Regions from separate parts of the Atlantibacter sp. MEI4A-1023 genome, predicted to be linked through region 1. Evidence: predicted binding sites of a transcription regulator. Region 1 holds the regulator's gene; the other holds the start of a gene.
The links. The regulator PhoB, encoded in region 1, activates phosphate uptake and scavenging genes when phosphate is short. The targets are predictions, from matches to a motif close to CTGTCATAAAACTGNCNNAT.
Positions count from the first base shown of each region.

Region 2: a site for PhoB is predicted at 1,731-1,750, ahead of uvrB (excinuclease ABC subunit UvrB). Genes of this name have one in related genera too.

Region 1 covers NZ_CM149568.1:3,501,595-3,505,807, forward strand. The annotation lists gene brnQ (branched-chain amino acid transporter carrier protein BrnQ) at 1-259, opposite strand, end outside; gene phoR (phosphate regulon sensor histidine kinase PhoR) at 662-1,972, opposite strand; gene phoB (phosphate response regulator transcription factor PhoB) at 1,996-2,685, opposite strand; gene sbcD (exonuclease subunit SbcD) at 2,874-4,088, shown strand; gene sbcC (exonuclease subunit SbcC) at 4,085-4,213, shown strand, end outside.
Region 2 covers NZ_CM149568.1:1,616,801-1,621,013, reverse strand. The annotation lists gene uvrB (excinuclease ABC subunit UvrB) at 1-1,513, opposite strand, end outside; gene ACVV26_RS07845 (ABC transporter ATP-binding protein) at 2,266-2,976, shown strand; gene bioD (dethiobiotin synthase) at 2,973-3,650, opposite strand; gene bioC (malonyl-ACP O-methyltransferase BioC) at 3,643-4,213, opposite strand, start outside.

The DNA.
Region 1 (4,213 bases):
TCGCCAGCAGGATGCCCGCGCCACGGCCAATCGGCGTGCTCAGGCTGTCCACGCCGCCGCCGACTTTCGCCAGCGCGACCACGGTCAGTACAGGCAGGCCGACCGCCGTGATCAGAAAACCAATCGCCGCCGTCCAGACGTGTTCGCCTGCCTGCAGGCCAACCATAGGGGGGAAGATGATATTGCCTGCGCCTACAAACAGCGCAAAGGTCATAAAGCCCAGTGCGATGATGTCACGCGATTTCAGTTGATGGGTCATAAAGTCTAACTGCCTGTGGATGTGGTGTTGAAAAGAATGACGTTTAGGTTGCCAGCGCTGAGCGAAATAGCGTCGTTTCGTTATAAATCAGCGAAAAACACTTACCTGATGCCGTGGCGGAGAATAGTTTTTTGGATTACCACGAAATTACAGTGAGTCTGGCAACATCAGGTGCGCAATTTAAACGCTTATAACGTTTGAAGGCAATAAGGGATCTAAAAACCAGTAGATTATTCCACAATCGCGAAATGAGTTAGATATTCATACCAGAATCTTAAAAATGTTATGGCTTTTAATGCGAACAAAAAACAAACAACCGTCAAAAATAAGACAGTTGTTCAGGAAACCAAACGGCAAAAGGGCCAGTTTACTGGCCCATGGAAACTAAGTTTTACAGCGGGTTTAGCTGATTTGCCGCACCGGGGCAGGATTTGCGATAAGCCGTTCCGGCAGCACAAAACTAAAGGTGGTGCCTTTACCTGGCTGGCTCTCGATTTCAAGCCGCGCATCGTGGTGGCTGAGGGCGTGCTTAACAATCGCCAGCCCCAGTCCGCTGCCGCCAGTCTGGCGGGAACGGGCTTTATCCACCCGGTAAAAACGCTCGGTAAGACGCGGAATATGCTCCGCTGAAATTCCCGGTCCGTTATCCTGTACCGAAAACTTTGCTCCCTGCGGTGTGCGTTGCCAGGTTACGGTAATCGCCGTGCCTTCCGGAGTATGGTTGACCGCGTTATACACCAGGTTGGATATCGCACTGCGCAGTTGTTCATCATTGCCCAGCACTTTTAAATGACTGTCGACGTCAAATGTAAGCGTATGTCTTTTATGGCTTAAGGTTTGCGCCTCGCGCTCCACCACCCGCAACATCATCGGCACGTCAATTTGCTCATTCAGCACCAGCGCGGGCGCGGCCTCGATTTTCGACAGGGTCAGCAGTTGCTTGACCAGGCCTTCCATCCGGTGGGTTTGCTCGCGCATGGTATGGATGGCTTTCTCGCGCAGCGGGCCTTCGAGCGGTTTATCGTCCATCATCTCCAGATAGCCCTGGAGCACCGTCAGCGGTGTACGCAATTCGTGACTGACGTTAGCGAAGAAATTACGCCGTGCGCCTTCCAACTGGTGCATTTGCGTCACGTCGCGCGCCACCATTAATAGCTGTTCTTCGCTGTAAGGCATAACGCGGAATTCCAGGTGGCGGCCATTATTCAGCACAAGATTCAGCGGGCGGGTAAACTGCCGCCCCTTTAGCCAGTTGGTGAATTCGGGGTAGCGCAGCAGGTTAAGGATGTTTTGACCGTTATCGTCCGGCCAGCGCAGCCCCAGCAGTTGCTGAGCCAGGCCGTTACACCAGAAGATATTGCCCTCTTCGGTGGTGAGGATCACCGCATCCGGCAAGGATTCCGCGCCGCTGCGAAAGCGTTTGATCAGGCTGCCCAGCTCGCGGCGGCGCTTTTTGTTACGCAACTGCATTTGATGAAGGCCGTACAGCAGCGGGTCCCAACTCCCCCGCCCCGGCGGCGGCGTCATACTGCGATCGACCCAAATCCACCAGGAAAGGCGCATTAAATTCCAGAAATGCCAGACCAGCAGGCTGGTGACCGCCAGCAGCAGAAACCACGCCCAGTAACCAAAAATGGCCCCCAAAATCAGGGCCGGGATACAACACAGCACCAGCTCAAGGGCCAGCCTTTTCCATGACAGCCGTTCCAGCACGCGTCACTCTCCGGTTATCGTGATTAAAAACGACTTGAGAAGCGGTAGCCGGTTCCGCGAACCGTTTGCACCATACGATCGTGCCCGCTCAGCTCCAGCGCTTTACGCAGGCGGCGGATATGCACGTCCACGGTTCGGTCTTCTACATATACGTTGGTGCCCCAGACGTGATTAAGCAACTGCTCGCGGCTGTAAACCCGCTCCGGGTGGGTCATAAAGAAGTGTAACAGTTTGAATTCGGTAGGGCCCATATCGAGAGGGTTTTCGCCGGTCATCACGCGGTGGGAGCTGGGGTCGAGGCTCAGCCCCTGCATTTCGATCACCTCCTCCACCGCCATCGGGGAGATGCGGCGCATCACGGCTTTGATCCGCGCCACCAGCTCTTTCGGGGAGAACGGCTTGGTGATGTAATCGTCCGCGCCGGTTTCCAGCCCGCGCACCCGGTCTTCTTCTTCACCGCGCGCGGTCAGCATCATGACCGGGATATCGCGGGTCAGCGCTTCACGTTTGAGATGTTTAATAAACTGAAGCCCGGAACCGCCCGGCAACATCCAGTCCAGCAGGATAAGGTCGGGCCAGGGTTCGTTAAGCTGATTCACCGCGGTGTCATAATCTTCCGCTTCAACCGGCTGGAAGCCATTTTGTTCGAGTACGAAGCACACCATCTCACGGATTGGCGCTTCATCTTCAACGACCAGGATACGTCTCGCCATGATTAGCCCTGTCAAATTAAGTCGAATTTTCTGAATGCGGCGCCATTATGCGTCAGTTTTATGACAGATTTATGAAAAAGATGACGGTCTTATGACCCATCAGTTTGCTGTATAAATCTGGCGTCAGGACAGTGAAGTATAAGGAGGGTTATAATCCCCCTTTCGCTTTTACGCCACAGGGAATGACGATGCGCATCCTCCACACCTCAGACTGGCATCTCGGTCAAAATTTTTATACCAAAAGCCGCGCGGCGGAGCACCAGGCCTTCCTGACGTGGCTGCGCCAGACGGCGGCGGAGCAGCAGGTGGATGCCATTATCGTCGCCGGGGATATCTTTGATACCGGTTCGCCGCCGAGCTACGCCCGTGAACTGTATAACCGCTTCGTGGTGGATCTCCAGCCGACCGGCTGTGAGTTAATCGTCCTGGCGGGCAATCATGATTCGGTTGCGACGCTCAACGAATCCCGCGAACTGCTGGCCTGCCTGAATACCCGGGTGGTCGCCAGCGCGCAGCGTGATCCTGAAGGCCAGGCATTGATTATCAATAAACGGAATGGCGAGCCGGGCGCGGTACTGTGCCCTGTCCCGTTTTTACGCCCGCGCGACATCACTAAAAGCCGCGCCGGCGAATCGGGCAGCGATAAACAACTGCAACTGCTGGACGCCATTACCCGTCATTACCAGGAGTGCTTTGAAGCCGCCTGCCAGCTGCGTGGCGAACGCGCGCTGCCGGTTATCGCAACCGGCCATTTAACCGCGCTGGGCGTCACCAAAACCGATGCGGTGCGCGATATTTACATCGGCACCCTCGACGCGTTCCCCGCCAGCCATTTCCCGGCGGCGGATTACATCGCCCTGGGCCATATTCATCGCGCCCAGACGGTGGCAAAGAGCGAACATATCCGCTATTGCGGCTCGCCGATCCCATTAAGTTTTGATGAAACCGGCAGTGAAAAAGTGGTGAATCTGGTGGAGTTTTCCGGCGCATCGCTGGCGAAAATCACCCCACTGGCAGTACCGGTTACCCAGCCGCTGGCGATGATCAAAGGCACGCTGGCCCAAATCGAGCAGCAGCTTGAGCAGTGGCGCGACGCGCCCGCCGAGCCGAAAACCTGGCTGGATATCGAAATTGTCAGCGATGATTTCCTGCACGATATGCAGCGCCATATCGTTGCCATGACCGAAAATCTGCCGGTGGAAGTGATCTTACTGCGCCGTAACCGCGAGCAGCGAGAACAGGCTATCGCCCGGCTGGAAACCGAAACCCTGAGCGAACTCAGCGTAGAGGAAGTGTTTGAGCGCCGCCTGCAAAGCGAAGCGCTGGAAGAGGATGAAGCCGCCAGGTTGAGGACGCTGTTCGCCCAAACCCTGGAGACGATGCAGCAGGAGGAAAACGCATGAAGATTTTGAGCCTGCGTCTTAAGAACCTCAACTCCCTGAAGGGTGAATGGAAAATCGACTTTACCCAGGAGCCGTTTTCCAGCAATGGACTGTTTGCTATAACCGGGCCAACCGGCGCGGGGAAA
Region 2 (4,213 bases), 1.9 Mb from region 1:
AGTTGATGCCCACCAGCACGTCAAACTCGCCCAGACGCAGGTCGCGGATGATTTCCATACGCTCCACGGTATCGATATCCGAGTGCAGGTAGCGCACCTTTTCGCCGTGCTCTTCGAGATACTCGGTAAGGTCTTCCGCCATGCGTTTAGTCAGCGTGGTGACCAGTACGCGCTCGTTGATGGCGGCGCGCTTGCGGATTTCCGACAGCAGATCGTCCACTTGGGTCGCCACCGGACGCACTTCGATAACCGGATCGAGCAGCCCGGTCGGGCGCACCACCTGGTCAATAATCTCGCTGCCGGATTTTTCCAGTTCATAATTGCCCGGCGTGGCCGAGACATAGATGGTTTGCGGGGCCAGGGCTTCGAATTCTTCAAATTTCATCGGCCGGTTATCCAGCGCCGACGGCAGTCGGAAGCCGTACTCTACCAGCGTTTCTTTACGCGCTCGGTCACCGCGGTACATCCCGCCGATTTGCGGGATCGTGACGTGGGATTCGTCCACCACCAGCAGGCCGTCGGCAGGCAGGTAGTCAAACAGGGTCGGCGGCGCTTCGCCCGGACCGCGCCCGGACAGATAGCGCGAGTAGTTCTCGATGCCGGAGCAGTAGCCCAGCTCGTTCATCATTTCTAAATCGAACTGGGTACGCTGGGTCAGGCGCTGCTCTTCCAGCAGCTTATTGTTGGCCAGCAGCACCTTGCGGCGATCGGCCAGTTCCACTTTGATCTCTTCCATCGCCTGCACAATGCGCTCGCGCGGCGTGACGTAGTGGGTTTTTGGGTAGATAGTAAAGCGCGGGATCACCCCTTCAACCTGCCCGGTGAGCGGATCGAACAGCGACAGGCGCTCGACTTCTTCATCGAACAGCTCCACGCGCAGCGCCACGTCATCCGATTCTGCCGGGAAGATGTCGATCACTTCGCCACGCACCCGGAAGGTGCCGCGCTGGAACGCCTGATCGTTGCGGGTGTACTGCAACTCCGCCAGGCGGCGCAGAATGGCGCGCTGGTCGATAATCATGCCGTTGGTGAGGTGCAGCATCATCTTGAGATACAGATCCGGGTCGCCCAGACCGTAGATAGCGGACACCGATGCCACCACCACCACGTCCCGGCGCTCTAACAGCGCTTTGGTGGCGGATAAACGCATCTGCTCAATGTGTTCGTTCACCGAGGCGTCTTTCTCGATAAAGGTGTCTGAGCTCGGCACGTAGGCTTCAGGCTGGTAGTAATCGTAGTACGAGACGAAATACTCTACGGCGTTATCCGGGAAGAACTCTTTCATCTCGCCATACAGCTGTGCCGCCAGCGTTTTGTTGGGCGCCAGCACCATGGTCGGGCGCTGCAAATCGGCAATGACATTCGCCACGGTGAACGTTTTCCCCGAGCCGGTTACCCCCAGCAGCGTTTGATGGGCAAGGCCATCCTCAAGCCCCTCTTTCAGACAGCGGATCGCCTCTGGCTGGTCACCGGAGGGCGTAAAAGCGGAATTGAGTTTGAACGGTTTGCTCATTAGATACCTGGCGCGTTGCGGGGGGAATGGATAATTTTACTCCCTCACGGTCAATTTGCCAACGCAAAAGACTGGATAAAAACACAGTGCAGGATACACTTGAAATAACACTAAAATTTTGCGGTCATCCGCGGGGAAAAGTACAAATAGGATATATTGATGCGTAATGTCCGGTTATCCCCAAACGAACCGGTTTTTTAACATTTGTCAAGCAAGGTAATGAAAGTTTTGTGGCAACCCGTTACACTTTTTTGACAACCATTGATTTTATATAATCTGTTGTAAAATAAACTAAATTTTTATCAGCCGCCTTTCGCGCCAATTCATGCGCAACCCGCGTATTCTCTCGCTTCCCACCAGTTTTCTAACTCTAATGCACAAGGTTATCCACAGGAATAGTGGATAAGTGGGTGCAGCCCTGAAGCCTCGCCGCCCAGGAGAAACCCTGCTTTTGGTGTGCCGGTTGGGTAAAAAAAAATTTATCGCTAATTTTGGTGGTTTTTTGCCAAACCTGGCATGCCTGGCGGATCCGTTGCGCAACCGTACTGCTACTGGCCGCACCGCTGCACCAGCGGAGAATGTTAAAGCACTGTTAAAGTGCAGCGCTATCTTGCGTTATTACCCGCAAGCGCAGGAATACGCCGAATGTGTGAGTTTATTCTTAATTTTGCCTCTCGCTGTTCTTCCGCAGCCGCACTGGCAGAGGAATTGCAGTATCCCTGAATCCGTCGCGGTACAACCCAGGAGCGCTTATGTTGAGTTTGCATTCAGTGAATCAGTTTTATGGCGAACGCCATGTTTTATGGAATGTGGATCTGGAGATGCTCCCCGGGGAGTGCATCTGCATTACCGGCGCACAGGGGATGGGAAAAACCACGTTGCTAAACTGCATTACGGGTCATCTGCCGGTCCAGAGCGGCACTATCGTCTGGCGGCATGCCGGATTTGCGCCGCAACAGCTCACTGACGCCAGCGCCGATATGCGCGCCGCGCTGGGCATCGGCTACGTGCCTCACGACCGGCGGATTTTTTCCGGGCTAACGGTGGAAGAGAACCTGCTCATCGCTCTGCGCGCCGCCGGAGAGAACCCCGGAACGATCCCTGAATCAACCTTTACGCTGTTTCCCGAACTGTATCCGCTGCGCCACACGCGCGGCGCGGCGCTGAGCGATGAGAACCAGCAGCGGCTGGCGCTGGCCAATGCGCTGGTGATCCAGCCGACATTATTAATTCTGGATGAACCCACGCGCGGTAACAGCGCCGGGTTTATTCACAAACTGGGGGATGTGTTGCTGCGGCTAAACCGCGAGTTCGGCCTGTCGATTTTGATGGTAGAGCAGCGGATGTCGTTTATCCGCCGCGTGGCCGAGCGTTTTTGCCTGCTGCACAAGGGGAGAAGCGTGGCGCAGGGCAGCGTGGCGCAACTCGATAACCCGCGTCTGCTGCCCTTGATTCACTGTTAATCGAGCAGGGAAATATCCAGAAAACGGCCTGTCTCCTGGATAAACGGGTCGTTAAGCCAGGGAATTTCGCCGAGCAGCGGCGCAGGAATACGCGCCTGTAGCGAGGCTAAATAATCCTGATGACGCGCGCCGGGCGGCGTCACGTCGTTGGCGATCCAGCCCGCTAAACGTAACCCGGCAGCTTGCACGGCAGCCGCAGTCAGCATGGCGTGATTGATGCAGCCCAATTTAACGCCCACCACCAGGATCACTGGCAGCTGTTCTTCTACCACCCAGTCGGCAAAAGTCCAGGTTTCGCCGAGCGGGGTAAACCAGCCGCCCGCGCCTTCAACTTGCACCCAGTCGGCTTGCTGCTCCAGCCCTGCCAGCCCTTGCGACATCACCGCGCGTTCAATCGCCACGCCCGTAGAACGGCTTACCAGATGCGGCGACGTCGGTTCCTCAAACACGTAGGGATTGACTTCGTCATACTCCAACTCCAGTGAACTGTTGCGCTGCAGCGCCAGCGCATCGCTGTTGCGCACGCCCTCAGGGGTAATGTCGCTGCCCGACGCCACAGGCTTAAACCCGGCGCTGCGGTAGCCCACCCGGTTGGCTGCTTGCAATAATGCGCAACTGGCGACAGTTTTGCCCACTTCGGTGTCGGTTCCGGTGACGAACCAGCGTTTACTCACGGCGTATTACTCCACAAAAAAGTTGATAGGTGAGCGGAAAACGCCCGCCCTGCTGGGGCCAGGCCAGCGCCAGTTGCTGCAACTGGCTGCGGGTCAATACCCGGCTTTCACGCCCATGATGCAGATGGGTCGCGCCGATGCCCTTCAGGGACTGCATGGCGCTGAGCGGGTCGGCAAAATGCAGCGTTAGCGGGCTTTGCTGCCAGTGCAGTGGGAACAGCGCACAGGCGTCCAGCACCGCGTCAACGGGTAAGAAAGCATTTGCATGGCAGGCATCATCCACGCCGCGCCACGCCTGGTGTAGCTCGTCTAGCGATCCGGCGACCAACGTGGTAAAGGCGATGCGTCCGCCGGGGCGCGTCACGCGCCACAGCTCGCGAAGGCCCTGTGCCAGCTCACTGCACCACTGCACCGCCAGGTTGCTCCAGGCTAAATCGACGCTTTCTGACGCCAGCGGCAGGTTTTCAATATCTCCCTGGAGATAACGCTGCGCCGCCTGATTCCCCTGGGCGGTACGCAGCATCTCCTCAGACAGATCCAGCGCCGTCACGCAACTGCCCCGT